One region of the Rhizobium sp. CB2179 genome, then DNA from elsewhere that is predicted to be linked to it. Evidence: predicted binding sites of a transcription regulator. Region 1 holds the regulator's gene; each other region holds the start of a gene.

Evidence for each region. Region 1 encodes LexA, which represses DNA repair genes until DNA is damaged. Its sites were predicted from a motif close to TGTTCNNNNTGTGTTCNG; they were not measured.
Region 2: AC244Q_RS02710 (PA0069 family radical SAM protein) is a predicted target of LexA. The motif match lies at 1,983-2,000, and genes of this name have one in related genera.
Region 3: AC244Q_RS14730 (ATP-dependent helicase) is a predicted target of LexA. The motif match lies at 3,358-3,375, and genes of this name have one in related genera.

Annotation. Positions count from the first base shown of each region.
Region 1 is NZ_CM172781.1:1,737,350-1,743,090, reverse strand. It holds gene kdsA (3-deoxy-8-phosphooctulonate synthase) at 1-844, opposite strand, end outside; gene AC244Q_RS08785 (VOC family protein) at 841-1,737, opposite strand; gene lexA (transcriptional repressor LexA) at 1,936-2,655, shown strand; gene AC244Q_RS08775 (ComEC/Rec2 family competence protein) at 2,636-5,068, opposite strand; gene gltA (citrate synthase) at 5,359-5,741, shown strand, end outside.
Region 2 is NZ_CM172781.1:556,175-561,915, reverse strand. It holds gene AC244Q_RS02730 (4-(cytidine 5'-diphospho)-2-C-methyl-D-erythritol kinase) at 1-308, shown strand, start outside; gene moaB (molybdenum cofactor biosynthesis protein B) at 308-859, shown strand; gene AC244Q_RS02720 (hypothetical protein) at 894-1,229, opposite strand; gene AC244Q_RS02715 (glycosyltransferase family 2 protein) at 1,411-1,929, opposite strand; gene AC244Q_RS02710 (PA0069 family radical SAM protein) at 2,069-3,226, shown strand; gene rnhB (ribonuclease HII) at 3,389-4,078, shown strand; gene AC244Q_RS02700 (F0F1 ATP synthase subunit B) at 4,431-4,922, opposite strand; gene AC244Q_RS02695 (F0F1 ATP synthase subunit B) at 4,926-5,549, opposite strand; gene AC244Q_RS02690 (F0F1 ATP synthase subunit C) at 5,627-5,741, opposite strand, start outside.
Region 3 is NZ_CM172781.1:2,929,254-2,934,994, reverse strand. It holds gene AC244Q_RS14740 (EF-hand domain-containing protein) at 1-60, opposite strand, end outside; gene AC244Q_RS14735 (hypothetical protein) at 463-810, shown strand; gene AC244Q_RS14730 (ATP-dependent helicase) at 835-3,315, opposite strand; gene AC244Q_RS14725 (VOC family protein) at 3,563-4,039, shown strand; gene AC244Q_RS14720 (PrkA family serine protein kinase) at 4,471-5,741, shown strand, end outside.

The DNA.
Region 1 (5,741 bases):
AAGCCTTGGCGACCGCATCGAAGGCGAGCAGCTTTTCGAGAAGCCGCGGCATGTCCTTGAGATAGACCATGTTCGGGCCGTCGGAAGGGGCATTGTCGGGGTCCTGATGGGTTTCGACGAAGACGCCGGCAATACCGGCAGCCACTGCTGCCCGCGCCAGGGTTTCTACGAATTCCCGCTGACCGCCGGAGGAATCGCCCTGCCCGCCCGGCTGCGCTACGGAATGGGTCGCATCGAAGACAACGGGCGCACCCATCGCCGCCATGATCGGCAGCGAGCGCATGTCGGAAACCAGCGTATTGTAACCAAAGGAGGCGCCGCGCTCGCAAAGCAGCACGTTCGGATTGCCGCTGGCATTGAGCTTCTTCAGAACGTTCTTCATATCCCAGGGGGCCAGGAACTGGCCCTTCTTGACATTGACGACGCGGCCGGTCTTGGCGGCGGCGATGAGAAGGTCGGTCTGGCGGCAGAGGAAGGCCGGGATCTGCAGGACGTCGACGACCTTTGCCACCTCCGCGCATTGCTCGGCGGTATGAACGTCGGTCAGGACGGGAAAGCCGAACTCCTTTTTGAGGTCGGCAAAGACCTCCATGCCTTTTTCAATCCCGATACCGCGTTCGGCCGACAGCGAGGTGCGGTTCGCCTTGTCGAAGGAGCTCTTGTAAACGAGGCCGATGCCGAGCTTGCCGCAAAGCTCCTTCAGCGTGCCGGCGACCATGAAGGCGTGGTCGCGGCTCTCCATCTGGCAGGGACCGGCAATCAGCGACAGGCGGCCGGTATTGGAAAAGCTGACCTGGCCTTGGCCTTCGCCGATCCTGACTTCGGAATTCGTATCAGTGCTCATCGTGTTTCCTCGAAGGCGAAGAGCGTGCCCTGCCCGGGCGCGGGCTTCACCAGAATGCGATTGTTCTTGCGCGCGTATGTCACCCCGTTAGCAGCCAAATGCGCTTCTGTCACGGCAAGATCGGCGACAGCGAAGAGGATTGCCCGGCCGCGCAGGCCACGATCTGCGGATGAGCCGACGATGTCGAAATAGGCCTCCAACCCTTCCGCCGTCATCAGGCTGATTTTGGCATTCGACGCCGGGATATTGACGCCGAAACCGGTTTTCTCGACTGCCGATTGCACCACGGCGAGGCTGACGAAGGCAGCGAAGGCGGCAGCATCAGGCGCGCAAAGCGCTATCTCGACTATGCCGGTGACGCCATTGGCATGCGTCTCCAGCACGGCGCGGTCGGCCGGCAGCGGATTGACGCGCTCGACGGTAAATAGCAGGAGATCAGGCGCGCGCAGATCGCCGGCAAAAGCCAGCTTGAAGCCGGCAATCGTCTCAGAACCGTCCGGCATCGTCATCGGCCGGGTGAACTGCAGCATCTCGCCGGCGCTCGATCCGTTACCGACGAAATTCTGATGATCGATGCCGGCATCCTTGCTGCCAAAAGCCAGCCCCGAAAGCCCCTCCGCGCCGCAGCGGAAGCGGAAAGCCTGATTGCGGGCGGTGAAGACATTGCCTTGGCGCGCCGACGCCTCGCTCTCCTCGACGCTCGCAATCCCGAGCGGCTCCAGATAGGTCTTGTCAGCAAAGAAGACGCAGGCATTCTCCGTTCCGAAGGGATGGCGCGCATCGGGGGCAACGGTGAAGCCGAGCTTGCCGAGCCTCTCGCGCGCCAGATCGATATTGACGACCGGCAGCACGACATGATCCAGCGGGTGCGGTTTGGCGGAGTGCTCGTTCATGATATCCCTCCCTGACACGGCAAGAGATGTGCGACAGCGCTTCCCTCAACGCAAGACTTCTGTGCCAATCCGGCGAATGAAAATAAAAATCTCAACGAGTTGGCGCCAAGTTTTACGGAAATTTAGCTACTTGCGGAACACATATGGAACATATAGTGTCTGTTCTGGATTTGTTTCAATCACGAGGTCACAACGTCGATGCTCACGCGCAAACAACAGGAGCTTCTCCTTTTCATTCATGAGCGCATGAAGGAATCCGGCGTTCCGCCATCTTTCGACGAAATGAAGGATGCTCTGGACCTCGCCTCGAAGTCCGGGATTCATCGCCTGATTACAGCGCTCGAGGAGCGAGGCTTCATTCGCCGCCTACCGAACCGCGCCCGTGCGCTCGAGGTCATCAAGCTTCCGGAGGCCTACAGCCCCAGCATCCAGCCGCGGCGCGGCTTTTCGCCGAGCGTCATCGAAGGCAGCCTGGGCAAACCTCAGCCGGTCGCCGCCCCTGCTCCCGCAAAACCCGTCGCCGACAACGGCAACTCGGTTTCCGTGCCGGTCATGGGCAGAATCGCCGCCGGTGTGCCGATCTCGGCGATCCAGAACAACACCCACGACATCGCCGTTCCGGCCGACATGCTCGGTTCCGGTGAACATTATGCCCTGGAGGTCAAGGGCGATTCGATGATCGACGCCGGCATCTTCGACGGCGACACCGTGATCATCCGCAATGGCAGCACCGCAAGTCCTGGCGACATTGTTGTTGCACTCGTCGATGACGAAGAAGCGACACTCAAGCGCTTCCGCCGCAAGGGCGCCTCGATCGCACTGGAAGCGGCCAACCCGGCTTACGAGACCCGGATTTTCGGACCAGACCGTGTTAAGGTGCAGGGCAAACTCGTCGGCCTCATTCGCCGCTATCACTGACATCGGTTAGGCCGGATTCGGTAAAGCTGTTGCTGCGCCAGTCAAAGGCGCGATGGCGCATCCATGGTCGCGACAATGCGTCAAATGCGGTTGCCACCTCCAGGCCGGCGTCCGCGAAGCGCAACTCGATGGATCCGGTCCTGCGCAGCGTCTCGCCGGTGAAGAGCGTCGCACCTGAGCGGCAGCTGTTGAAACGCAGGCGGACCGACGTCACGATGATATCGGCCGCGTCGCATGCCGGGCCGAGATAGGCGGCATTGTCGATGACAGCAACCACACGACCATTGCCAAGCCTTGATGCGCACCAGGCCCTCTTGACGCAGGAAAAGCGGTTTGCTTCACCGGCCGCTGCGGCCGCCCGCATCGCTGTCCTCGCTTCGTTCTGCTGATCGCGGGAAAGCTTGACGCGGCGGTCTTCTCCTACCTGCGGGATAGCAGGACCATCCAGCATCTTCGGCGGATCATGTCTCGGCAGGACCAGGGCTCTCTGCCACTGGTCGAAGATGAAATCCGGTGGTCTTTCACGGTTGGAAGCCATTGCTGCCGCTTCGACCACCGCGACGAGACTGCCATCCTCCGAAATCACCAGATCCGGCGGCCGGGGAACCGGTAGAAGCAACAGGATGAGCGTTGCGACCGCGATGATTGATGTGCCGATATGGCGCAGCCGGGTGCGGAGCAGCGTCAGCAGCAGAAAGCCTGCGACGGCTATCGCGAAATACCAGGCGGGCAAGCGGCCGACGTCGATATTGCCATCCCAGCCGGACACCGTCTTTGCGACCGCGATCACCAGATCGAGGCCGAATCCGACGACCTTCCAAGCCCAAACATCCAGACCGAAAGGCATGAGTAGCATCGCCAGCAAGCCGGCCGGCATGATGATGAAGGAGATGATCGGCATTGTCGCGAGGTTTGCCGGCAGGCCATAGGCGGTCAGGCGATGAAAATGCTCGATCGAAAACAACGCGGTGGAAAAACCACCGATCAGCGAGGTCAGGAAGACGCCGCCGAAGAAGCCCGCAACAGTAACGAAGGGCCTGATGATCGGCAGCTTCAGAAAGGCGTTTTCGCGGATGCGCCGGTCCTTCCACAGCTGATAGCCCGAGACCAGCGCCAATGTGGCGGCAAAGGACATCTGGAAGCTCGGACCTAAGACCTCGGACGGTGAAATGAGGATGATGACGAGGGCGGAAAGCGCGACATTGCGCAGGCTGATCGACGGCCGGTCGAAGAAGACGGCAATCAACATGATGGCCATCATGATGAAAGCGCGCTCGGCAGAGACCGCAAAGCCCGAAATCAGGAAATAGGCAGTAACGGCGATGAGCGCGCCGGCGGCAGCGATCTTCTTCGTCGGGTAGGCCTCAGCGATACCGGGAAAGATGCTGAGCAGCATCCGAAAGCCGACGAAGAAGATGCCGGCCGACAGCGCCATGTTGAGACCGGAGATGGCGATGATATGAGCCAGACCGGACTGGCGTAGTGCCTCCGTCGTCGCATCCGAGATGGCGCGCCGCTCGTCCGTCACCAGTGCGGCGGCAAAAGCGCCGGTATCGCCGGGCAGGATCGACCTTATTCGGTCGCCAATGCCGCTGCGCAGCCGGTAGAGCCCTTCGAGCAGCGCTTCCACCGCCGATCTTGCAGCCTGCGGACCTGCCTGCGCATCGACCTTCGTCGGCGCACCGTAGAAGAAGCCGTTGGCGCCGATGCCGTCGAAATAGGCACTGAAGGAGAAGTCGTTGAGCTCGGGAAGTGCTGGGCCCGCCGGCGGCGTCAGCCGCGCCCTGCCGGTGATGATATCGCCGATCTCGAAGGCTGCGTCCGCACCGCGGGCGATGGCGGTGATGCGTTCCGGCGGCCGCTTGACCTGAGGCGCTTCAGTGCCGGTGACGGCAAGAATGTAGCGCCACCGGCCGCGACCATCGCCTTCGCGCCGCTCGACGCGGCCGGTCACCGTCGTCGTCACTGATGAATCGAGGATCACGGTCGAAGCCCGCCAGCTTTCGAACTGCGCCGAGACTATGCCGCAAGCCACGAGCGAAAGCGCCAGCAGCGCTGCCCGCAATGCCGCCCGGTTGCGGCTGGCGATGAGAACTGCGACGGTCAGCACCAACAGGCAGAGCAGCGATGCAGTGTGCGGAAAATCCGAAGCCGCGAGAAACCAGATGGCTGACCCGGCGCCGAGGAAGACCGGCGAGAACAGCAGCAGGCGGCCATGGTCCGTCTCCTCGCCCAGCATGCGCATGCCGGCACGCAGCAAGTGCGAGGCTGCGGCCGGCAGCCGGTGGCGCAATGGTATTGCCGACTGCGTCCTTGCCGGTCGCGTCACCACGACTGGTGGTGAAAAATTGGAGGAGCCGGCAAGGCCTTCGCCTGTTTCCGGCCGCAATTCGACTGACGTCAACTCCTGCATGAACCGCCCAAGCCCGGCTGCGAAGGCAGTCAGAATGCAACCTTCAATCAAATCCGGCAAGCATAATCGATTGAAATATGAGGCAAAATCGCGAGCCCCAAAAGACCAGTCGAATCATCGGCTTCCGATATGCGTGTGGCTCATCGCTGCAGTGCCTAAAAGGTGATACCGCATTGCACAAAATGCCATCACAGTAACTTGGCATTAGCTTCGCGATCATATAGCTATCGGTGAGGACGCTTAACCCCTATGGCGCTTTTATGGCGCCACCGCCATTTCGGAGGATCAGCATGACGGATCAAAGCGCTACAATAAAAATCGGTGACAAGTCTGTCGACCTTGCTGTCAAAAGCGGCACGATCGGCCCGAGCGTCATCGATATCGGTGCCCTCTACAAGAACACCGCTTCCTTCACCTACGATCCGGGTTTTACCTCGACCGCATCCTGTGAATCGAAAATCACCTACATCGACGGCGACGAAGGTGTCCTGCTGCATCGTGGCTATCCGATCGAGCAGCTCGCCGAGCATGGCGACTTCCTCGAAGTCTGCTATCTCCTGCTTTACGGCGAACTGCCCACCACCGTGCAGAAGAAGGATTTCGATTACCGAGTTACGCACCACACCATGGTGCACGAGCAGATGAGCCGCTTCTTCACCGGCTTCCGCCGCGA
Region 2 (5,741 bases), 1.2 Mb from region 1:
CGACAAAGAACAATCCGGCCCTGAGCCTGGCTTTGAGCGGGTCTCAGGCTGCCGACTGGCTCGCGGCGATTGCTGCTGCCCGCAACGACCTGGAGCCGCCGGCGCGCGAACTCGTGCCCGAGATTGCGGCGATCTCGGCGATGCTGCAGGCTCGCGGCGCCCTGTTGACCCGCATGTCCGGTTCCGGCGCCACCTGTTTCGGCATCTTTGCGAGCATGACTGCTGCCGAAGGTGCGGCGGCAGCTCTTCACGACAAGCGCCCTGACTGGTATTTCCAGGCGACAGAAACGGTTTCGGGAGGCGCGTGATGGCAGGTCTGGACGAAAAGCGACCCTTCATCGCGGTCGGCATTGCGGTTTTGACGATCTCGGATACCCGCACGCCGGAGACGGACAAATCAGGCGACACGCTGGCGGCGCGGATCAGGGAGGCGGGGCACAGGCTGGTCGACCGGGGGATCGTGCCCGATGATCGCGAAAAGATTGCCGCGCGGGTGAAGGCCTGGACTGAGAACCAAGACATAGACGTCGTCATCACCACAGGCGGCACCGGCTTTACCGGCCGCGACGTGACGCCAGAGGCGCTGGAGCCTTTGTTCGAAAAGCGGATGGACGGCTTTTCCGCCATTTTCCACCGGATCTCCTACGAGAAGATCGGCACGGCGACGATCCAGTCGCGCGCCACGGCGGGCGTTGCCAACGCCACCTTTATCTTCGTGCTGCCGGGTTCGCCCGGCGCCTGCCGGGATGCCTGGGACGGCATTCTGAAAGGACAGCTCGACTATCGCAGCGCGCCGTGCAATTTCGTCGAGATCATGCCGCGGCTGGACGAGCACCTGAAACGCGGCGCGACGAAGTAGGGCATGGTTGCCCCTGGCACACCAGGAGCATTCACTATGTGGCCAGGCCCGGCAGGACGGGCATCGTGTCCCAGCTGTCACCCGACAGCAGAACGCAGCTTATGCCGTGAACGTCCGTGACGATGAGGGTCCAGGTGCCGCTTTCGGCGGCATAGACCTCAAGAATGGCGTTCTCGTTGATCAGTCCGACTGCCGTGAGCTTTTCGGCGAAGTTCTTGTCCAGGAAATTGACGATTTCGGGTCGGCCTGCGCAACTGCGCATCATCTGCGATGCAGCCGAATGCGGATGCGCGATCACCAATGTCGGCAATATGACGGCTATGAGGCCGTAGATCATACTGCGTACGCCGTAGATCCTACCGCGTGCCATGACGCACCTCCTTTCGCCGGGAGCCCGGCAGAAGAGGAGATTCTCGCTGACCTGTTCTGCCGTTCACCGGCATTCCATGGCCATTCCGTTGCGAAGCGAGGCGCTTCGACGGCGCCATGTTGAATTATAGCGCGAAATCCTATTGGGCGCCATCTTTTGCTCATGGAGAGAGTTGTGGCACCTATCGCGCAGCGCGGGCAACCCAGGACGGAATCAATTCGCTCGCGAGCTTGCGCGGCTTCTGGCCCTTGACGAATTCGGTAAGCCGCATCCCGCTTTTGGCGATAGCGAGCGCCTGCTTCCTCGGCAGGAGAAAGCCGAGTTCCAGCGGCGGCACGGCCCGGCCGACACGCTGGAAGAAAGGGCGCCTATAGGCACGCGATGCGGTGAAGCGCGCCGGCAATTTGTTCAGCGCGACATATTCAGCGATCTCATCGATCCAGCCGGCCTGGGGTCTGGCGCCCGGCTCGACGAAGAGCAGCCATTCGCCGCGCGCCGAGCGGACGATGTCCTTGATATCCCACTGCGAATGGAAGCGGCAGCCGGCGGCGTCGGCCACCCGCGAGGTGCCGTCGCGCGAGCCGTGATCGAGCACGACCACATCGCTCACCAGCCCCTCCACCGCGCCTGCCACCAATACCGATAAAGTCTGTGCCAGCTCAGATTCCTGATCCTGACATTCGAGAACAACCGTCAACATTGACCATTTATAATGCGCCGCACAAATTTTTGCCAGCACCGTTTTCCTCATTTTGTTCTTGCATTGTTCTCGTTTTGCGGATAGGAATTTAATCAGCAAAACGGACGAGGGCGATGGCTTTTCGCCGCGGGAGAATCCGATGAGAGAGCAGTCCCTGGCAGGGCAGGCCGCATTCGCGCCTGCCAATACGGCAGATATTGCCGATGCGATGATCGTTTCCTCCGGTCTGAGAGTCGAGGTCGATCGGCGGCGTGGACGTGGAGCGGGACTGAACCCGACAGGTCGGTTCGAGGCGCAGCAACGCGAAACCGTCGACGATGGCTGGCAGACGTGGGAAGAGCTGCCGCCATTCAAGACCGAAGTGCAGGTCGAGAAGCCGCGCACGGCCATCACCCGCAACGAATCGCCGGACATTCCCTTCGACCGCTCGATCAATCCCTATCGCGGCTGCGAGCACGGCTGCATCTATTGTTTCGCCCGACCGACACACGCCTATATGGGGCTTTCTGCAGGGCTCGATTTCGAGACGAAGCTGTTTGCCAAGCCCGATGCGGCGAAACTCCTGGAGCGGGAACTCGCCAAGCCCGGCTACAAGGTGCGGGTGATCGCGATCGGCACCAATACCGATCCCTATCAGCCGATCGAGAAGGAATGGCGCATCATGCGTGGCATTCTCGAGGTGTTGAACAAGGCGAACCATCCGGTATCGATCGTCACCAAGTCGGCGATGATCCTGCGTGATCTGGACATTCTGCAGGAGATGGCAGCTAAAAACCTGGTGCGCGTCGGCATCTCGGTGACCACGCTGGATCGCAAGCTTGCCCGGACGATGGAGCCGCGAGCCGCCACGCCGCCGCGGCGGCTGGAGACGATCCACACGCTTGCCGAAGCAGGCATCCAGACGGCTGTGCTGGCCGCCCCGCTCATCCCGGCGTTGAACGACCACGAACTGGAGCGCATCCTCGAATCGGCCAAGGCTGCCGGAGCCGCCGAGGCGAGCTACGTCATCCTCAGGCTACCACTCGAGGTCAGCCCGCTGTTTCGCGACTGGCTGCTGCAGCATTACCCCGATCGTTACCGGCATGTGATGTCGCTGGTGCGCTCGATGCGCGGCGGTAAGGATTACGATGCCGAATTCGGCAAGCGCATGAAGGGCGCCGGCCCCTATGCCTGGCAGATTGCCCGGCGCTTTGAAATGGCCGCCCGACGTTTCGAGCTGACGCGCCGCAGCATGCCGCTGCGCGACGATCTGTTCGTGCCGCCCGATGGCAGCGGCGTGCAGCTGTCGCTTCTTTGATTTTTGAGCTTGCGCATCGGCTCTCGAGAAACCGCCTGTTTTCGAGCCCGAGCGCAATTCCCGCGGATGGCCCTGACCGCCACCATCCGCCGGAGCGTCCCCGGCCGCCGCCCTGATCCGGGGACTTGCGGGCAATCGGGTTGGCGTGCGAGGTTCAGCCGCATGAAACCTCGCACGTCACCCGATTCTCCCCTGCTTTTCGACACGGCTCCGCTCGTGCCGGATTTCCGACTGGAACTCAAAGCCCGCAAGGCTGGCCACTGGCCGGTCGCCGGCGCCGACGAGGCAGGCCGCGGGCCGCTGGCGGGACCCGTCGTGGCGGCCGCCGTTATTCTCGATCCGAGGCGCATCCCTGAGGGTCTCAACGATTCCAAGCAGCTTTCGGCGCAACGGCGCGAGGAACTGTTCGTGCAGATTCTGGCGACTGCGACCGTCTCCATCGCCTCCTCCAGCTCGACGCGCATCGACGAGACGGATATCCGCAAGGCAAGCCTCGACGCCATGCGCCGGGCCATCTGCAGCCTCGCCATTCCGGCAAGTTACGTGCTGACCGACGGGCTCGACGTGCCGCCCGGCCTCGATTGCCCCGGACAGGCGGTGGTCAAGGGCGATGCCCGCTCGGTCTCGATCGCCGCCGCCTCGATCGTCGCCAAGGTGACGCGTGACCGAATGATGGCGCGGGCCCACAGCGTGTTTCCGGATTACGGCTTTGCCGCGCATGTGGGCTACGGCACGGCGCAACACCGCGCCGGCATCGAGAGACACGGCCCCTGCTCGCTGCACCGGATGAGCTTCAGGCCATTGCGTAAGACCGAGGGCGCTCCTGAGACGGACGAGCTGCTTTCCGAGTAGGTTATTCAAAAGACCGGGATATGCCCGAGCTTGTCCCAATGCTGTCCGGTTCACGCCGAAGGCTGCCCCTCACCCTAACCCTCTCCCCGTAAACGGGGCGAGGGGACGTGCCCTGCGAGAGATAGGCGGGGGACGGAGAAGGCCGCGGCATATCCCTTCTCCCCGTCTGCGGGGAGAGGTGGCGGCAGCCGGATGAGGGGCTGGCGCCGGGTGAGAGCAGCGGACCGCAGCGGGTTTGCCCGAACGTCTGCAGTCGGTTTATCTGCGGCAGATACCCGGCACGAGACCGAGTAATCAACAAGAGAAAAGGCCGGGACATGCCCGGCCTCCTCTCAAATCTTTTCGAAACCGCTCAGTTCAGCCGGGTCTTGACCTGGCCGACGGCATTGCCGAAGAGCTCGGACTGGATTTTGGTGTCGGCCCGCTTGGCAAGCACGGTTTCAGCGGCCGCGATTGCGAGATCGACAGCAGCGGAACGCACCGCCTTCATCGCCTCGACCTCGGCCTGCTTGATTTTCTGCTCGGACAGCGCCGTGCGGTTGGCGACGAATTCTTCGGTCTTCTTCTTCGCTTCGGCGGTCAGCATTTCGGCTTCGCGCTCAGCGGCGGCAACGATGTGGGCCGCTTCGGCTTCCGCTTCCTTGCGCTTGCGCTGGTATTCGGCGAGCAGGTGCTGGGCCTCTTCGCGCAGACGCTTGGCTTCGGCCAATTCGTTGCGGATCTGATCGGCGCGGTCATCGAGCGACCGTGCCATCATTCCCGGAACCTTCAGATAAACGACCAGCGCCAGGAAGAGGACGAGGCCGACAAAGGCGAAGAAAGTCGCGTCAAAGGCAAATTCCATCGATCAAGCCTCCTTCTTGGCAGCCGCGACGGCGGCGGCGACATCGGCCTTGGCGACGGTGCCGCCGATCAGCTGATCGACCACGGCAGCCGCCGTTTCCTCGGCAATGGTGCCGACGTCGGCGAAAGCCTTGGCCTTGATCTCGCCGATACGCAGCTCGGCAGCCTTGATCTTTTCCGAAAGGCTCGCCTCGACAGCGCGGCGTTCCTCTTCGGCCTTGGCCTTGGCGGCGTCGCGTGCGGCGGAGCCGATCGCGTTGGATTTAGCGCGGGCAGCGGCCAGTTCACCTTCATAGGTCCGGACGGCGGCGTCGGCTTCGGCCTTCAGGCGGCCTGCTTCTTCCAGATCCTGGGAAATGCGCGTGTGACGCTGATCGAGGATGGTCCCGATGCGCGGCGCGATGACCTTTTGCATGAGCAAATAGAAGACGCCGAACGTGATCACCAGCCAGAGCAGCTGGGACGCGAAGGTCGTCGAATCGAAAGGCGGGAAAGGGCCGCGGGCGTGTTCGCCTTCGGCGACACCAGTCTCGGTATGGACCTCGCCTGCGGCCGGAGCGGCGTGCGCATCCGTACCCGTCGCTGCCGCCGGTGCTTCCTCAGCGTAAGCCGGGGTCACAAAAAACATGCTCACCTCCAGGTGGACTGCAAATGCAAAGGATCACGGCTTGCGGTCGCAGGCCGTGATCCATCTATTCGCCGATATCAGACGGCGAAGAGGAGGAGGAGAGCGACGAGCAGCGAGAAGATGCCCAGAGCTTCCGTAACGGCGAAGCCGAATACCAGACGGCCGAACTGGCTGTCAGCGGCAGACGGATTG
Region 3 (5,741 bases), 1.2 Mb from region 1:
ACTGGAAAGCGGAGACTGATATTGAGTTAAGGTGCTGCCGAGAGATGAAACACTGGTCACTGGAACCTCCTTTGAAAAGTTCGTCGTGAAGCCCGCCTTTCATGGGCGGGCAGCCTCTGGGCTAAGCTGATTTGCGAAAGGCGTCAAAGCGACGTTTTGACAGGGCGGAAGTGCGATTGACGATGTGAGGCAACGCACGTTAACCTTTTCGGTTACCAAAGTTTTTCATTGGATTTATTGGCTTTTTTTGGCGGTCGGTTTGTCTGGGCGCGATTAAATCCATGCCGGTGTTGGCCCGAAATTGCCGTAATGGAGCACGTGGAGGAGCTATGGGCGGAGTGCTCGGGTTTGCGCGGCTGCGGCATTTCGTCTGCTTTCCGCGAGGGGCGACTTCAGGTCGACCTTGCTCCGGGTGATGATTTCTGCCTTTCTTACCCTCAGAAGCAAGACGGAAGCGAAGCCATGCCAGAGCCGGATCTCGACGAAAAGATCGACGCGACGTTTCGCAACGGGTCGCTGACGGCGGCCGGGATCATCCTTGGTTTCTCGCTCAATTTCATCAGTGTCTGGGTTTCCAATCCTAATGACTGGACCAGCATCGATATTCTGCCGATGCTGTTCCTGACCGTGGGCATCGCCGTCCAGGTGAAAGTCTTTGCCGATCTGCTGGCGCGGGACTCCCTGTTTGCCGCCAAATATGACCGGTCTCGCCGGCTCTTTCTGATCGGATTGGGAATCGTCGCGGCGGGAATGGGCATTGCCCTGATCAACGATATTCTCGGGCTCGGAAGGATGCGGATGCTCGGGTAAACTTCGCGTCATACTGACGCGAGGTCAGACGCGCTCGACGAACCCGTCCAAGACCCGCTTCTGTCCGGCCCGGTCGAACTCAATCGTCAGCTTGTTGCCCTCGATGCCGGTGATGTTGCCGTTGCCGAATTTCAGGTGGAACACGCGATCGCCGGGGGTGAATCTCGACGGTTCCGACGATGTCGATTTCGCCACCAGCTCACCTTCGATCGTGCGCCCCTTCGGGCCGCTTTCGCCGTAACCTATGCGTTCGACGGCGTGGCCGGAGCGGGTGCCCCAATTGTCGCGTGTGGCGTCGGTCTTGTTGGCCTGGGCGCGTTTCCAGCCGGGCGTGGAATAGGAATTGGTGAAGGGTTCGGCCTTGTCGAAGCGGGACTGGCCGTAGCCGCCGCGGCCGTACCCGCCGTAGCTTTGCTCCATTTCGGCGACCTCGACATGGGTTTCCGGCAGTTCATCGAGGAAACGCGAGGGCAGGGTCGATTGCCAGAGGCCGTGGATGCGGCGGTTGGAGACGAACCAGATGTGGCAGCGGTGCTTGGCGCGGGTGATGCCGACATAGGCGAGGCGGCGTTCCTCCTCCAGGCCGGCGCGGCCGCTCTCATCCAGCGAGCGCTGGTGCGGGAAGAGTCCTTCCTCCCAGCCGGGAAGGAAGACGGTGTCGAATTCGAGACCCTTGGCCGAGTGCAGCGTCATGATCGAGACGGCATCGAGGTTCTCGTTGGTTTCGGCATCCATCACCAGGGAGACGTGTTCGAGGAAGCCGCGCATCGACTCGAAGCTTTCCATCGAGCGGATCAGTTCCTTGAGGTTTTCGAGGCGGCCGGGTGCTTCGGCGCTCTTGTCGTTCTTCCACATGTCGGTATAGCCGGACTCGTCGAGAATCTGCTCGGCAAGTTCGGTATGCGGCGTGTTTTCAAGCAGTTCCTGCCATCGGCGGAAAGATTGAATTACGTCGAAGAGCGCCTTTCGCGCCTTCGGCTTCAGCTCGTCTGTCTCGATGATGTCGGCGGCTGCCGCAAGCATCGGGATATCGCGGGCACGGGCATAGTCGTGCAGCGCGCGCACCGTCGTATCGCCGAGGCCGCGCTTCGGTGTGTTGACGATGCGCTCGAAAGCGAGGTCGTCGGCCGACTGCGCAACGAGGCGGAAATAGGCCATGGCATCGCGGATCTCGAGGCGCTCGTAGAAGCGCGGGCCGCCGATAACGCGATAGTTGAGGCCGAGGGTGACGAAGCGGTCTTCGAATTCGCGCATCTGGAAGGAGGCGCGCACGAGGATCGCCATGTCGTTCAAGAGATGCTTGCCCCGCTGGAGTTGCTCGATCTCCTCGCCGATGGCGCGGGCTTCCTCCTCCGAGTCCCAGGAGGCGTGGACCTGCACCTTGGCGTCGTCCGGATCGGAGCGGTCGGTGAACAGCGTCTTGCCGAGGCGACCTTCATTATGGGCGATCAGATGGGCGGCGGCCCCGAGGATATGTTCGGTCGAACGATAGTTGCGCTCGAGCTTGATGACCTTGGCGCCGGGGAAATCCTTCTCGAAACGCAGGATATTGTCGACCTCGGCGCCGCGCCAGCCATAGATCGACTGATCGTCGTCGCCAACGCAGCAGACGTTCTGCAGCTCGCCCTTAGGGCGCTGAGCGAGAAGCCTGAGCCACATGTACTGGGCCGTGTTGGTATCCTGGTACTCGTCGACGAGGATATAGCGGAAGCGGCCGTGATATTCCTTCAGGAGATCCGGGTTTTTGCGGAAGATCGCGATCGGATGCATCAGCAGGTCGCCGAAGTCGCAGGCGTTCAGCGTCGTCAGGCGCGCCTGATAGGCAAAATAGAGATCGCGGCCACGGCCGTTGGCAAAGGCGCGGGCATCACCCTCGGGGATGTCGGCGGGGCCGAGGCCCTTGTTCTTCCAGGTATCGACCATGCCGGCGAACTGCTTGGCCGGCCAGCGCTTGTCGTCGAGACCTTCGGCCTGAATGAGCTGCTTGATGAGGCGGACGACGTCGTCGGTGTCGAGAATGGTGAAATCGGAGCGCAGGCCGACAAGCTCGCCGTGGCGGCGCAGAAGTTTGACGCCGATCGAATGGAAGGTGCCGAGCCACGGCATGCCTTCGACGGCGCCGCCGACGAGCAGCGCGATGCGCTCCTTCATCTCGCGGGCGGCCTTATTGGTGAAGGTGACGGCGAGGATCTGCGAGGGGAAGGCGCGGCCGGTGTTGAGGATATGGGCGATGCGGGTCGTCAGTACGCGCGTCTTGCCGGTGCCGGCGCCGGCGAGCACGAGGACGGGGCCTTCCAGCGTTTCGACGGCTTCGGTCTGCTCGGGGTTCAGCCCGGCGAGGTAATCCGGCCGCTTGCCGCCGTCGCGAGCCGCCATGGCGCGGGCGGCGATGCCGCCACCGGCGGCGGGCGCCCTTTCGGCGGGGGCGGCAGGCGGCTGCGGCTTGCGCGCCATCTCGCCCGGCTCTTCGTCGAAGAAGGGCATATCGTCGAAACTATTGCTCATGGCGCGTAATGTAGTGATTCGGGAAGGAAAGACCAGAAAAGATGTTCTGCTTTCATTCCCGAGCCGGCGCTATTCCAGGCGGTATGTTGCGGGCGGTAATGCCGCCGCCGAGCCCGGCTGTAGCCGCGATGCGGGCGGGCGGGGCTGAAAATTCCAATCGCGGCCTGTCGGATCAGGCGCCGGTGAGGCGTCCTTGGGTCATCGGACAGCAGTCCGGATCAACACCCGTCAACAAGGAGGCCGTTTCATGCCGAAGATCGTTTCAAATCTCTGGTTCGCCGAGGAAGCCCGCGAAGCCGTCGAATTCTACGTGTCTGTCATCCCGGACTCCAGGATGGGCCGCACCACCATATTGCCGGCGGAAACGCCGAGCGGGCCTCCCGGCAGCGTCGAGCTGATCGAGTTCACGCTCGCTGACCAGGCCTTCCTGGCCATGAAGGCCGGCCCGCTCGATAGTTTCAACCATTCCTTCTCGATCGCGATTCTCGTGGAAAGCCAGGCCGAGATCGATCGGATATGGGATGCTTTCCGCGGCAATGGCGGCACGCCGGAGGCCTGCGGCTGGCTGAAGGACCGCTGGGGCCTTTCCTGGCAGATCGTGCCGCGTGTACTCTCGGAGATGATCGCCGACAGCGACCGTGAGCGGGCCAGGCGCGTGACCGAAGTGATGCTCGGCATGGTCAAGATCGATGTCGCCGCGCTCGAGGATGCGTTCAACGGCTGAGAGGCCTGCGGAGAGATGATCGCAATATCCGGCGCATGATCGTCATGCGCCCATTTCTCTAAGAATATCCCAAGTTTTCGAACGTCATATGGCCCGTCGCACATCGATATTCACCGATCGAAGCTGGCTCTCCGCCTGCCGACCGCTGATTTTCGAGACCTCGAATCACGGGCGACATTGCACACCTTTTTCATCTTTCTGTCACGTCGTGAAATGTGCTGATACCGCGATGGCGTCTTTCTCCACTATACTGACCAACAGTTTCGTAGAGTAATTAAAGAACCGGTGGATGCACAATTTCGTGCATTGCTAGAAACGGCCGGTGAGCGTGGAATAACCGACGAAACTATTGATTCTCAGGAACGTCATGGCCATCTCGATGGTTATAAGGACACCTGAAGCCTGTGGCATTAACCTTGAATGGAGGGCCCATGCTGAGCGAATCCGTATTTGATGCGTTCACCCGCAGTTATGATGCGCGTCGCGAGACCGATATGTCGATCTCGGATTATCTCGACCTTTGTAAAAAAGAACCGCTTGCCTATGCCAATGCGACCGAGCGCCTGCTCGCCGCGATAGGCGAACCGCAGATGGTCGACACCGCCAGGGACACGCGCCTCGGTCGGATATTCATGAACCGGACCATCCGGATTTATCCGGCCTTTGTCGGCTTCCACGGCATGGAAGAGACAATCGAACGAATCGTTTCATTCTTCCGGCACGCGGCGCAGGGGCTCGAGGAGCGCAAACAGATCCTCTATCTGCTCGGCCCGGTCGGCGGCGGCAAGTCATCTCTGGCTGAGCGGCTGAAGCTGCTGATGGAGCTTCATCCGATCTACGTGCTGAAGGCGGGTGACGAGATCAGCCCCGTTTTCGAAAGTCCGCTCAACCTCTTCGACCCGGACACGATGGGATCGCTCCTGCAGGAGCAATACGGCATTCCCCTGCGACGCCTAAGCGGACTGATGAGCCCTTGGTGCCTGAAGCGGCTCGATGATTTTGGGGGCGATATTTCCCGCTTCCGTGTCGTCAGAGTACAGCCTTCGCGGTTGCGCCAAATTGCGATCGCCAAGACCGAGCCTGGAGACGAGAACAATCAGGATATCTCGTCGCTGGTCGGCAAGGTCGATATCCGCAAGCTGGAGACTTATTCCCAAAACGATCCCGATGCCTACAGCTATTCTGGCGGCCTCAATCGCGCCAATCAGGGCGTGCTCGAGTTCGTCGAGATGTTCAAGGCGCCGATCAAGATGCTGCATCCGCTGCTGACGGCGACGCAGGAGGGGAACTATATCGGCTCCGAGAACATCGGCGCCATACCCTTCACCGGCATCGTCCTTGCGCATTCGAACGAAGCGGAATGGCAAACCTTCAAGGCCAACAAGAACAACGAAGCCTTCATTGACCGTATTTGCGTGATCAAGGTGCCCTATTGCCTGCGCGTGACGGAAGAGCAGAAGATCTACGAGAAGCTGATCGAGGGATCGGAACTCGCGGATACACCATGCGCTCCGGCGACGCTCGAAATGCTGGCCCGCTTCTCCGTGCTGTCGCGTCTGCGCAAGCATGAGAATTCGACATACTTCTCGAAGATGCGCACCTATGACGGCGAAAGCCTGAAGGAGACGGATCCGCGCGCCCGCAGTGTCCAGGAATATCGGGATGCCGCCGGCATCGACGAGGGCATGGACGGCATATCGAC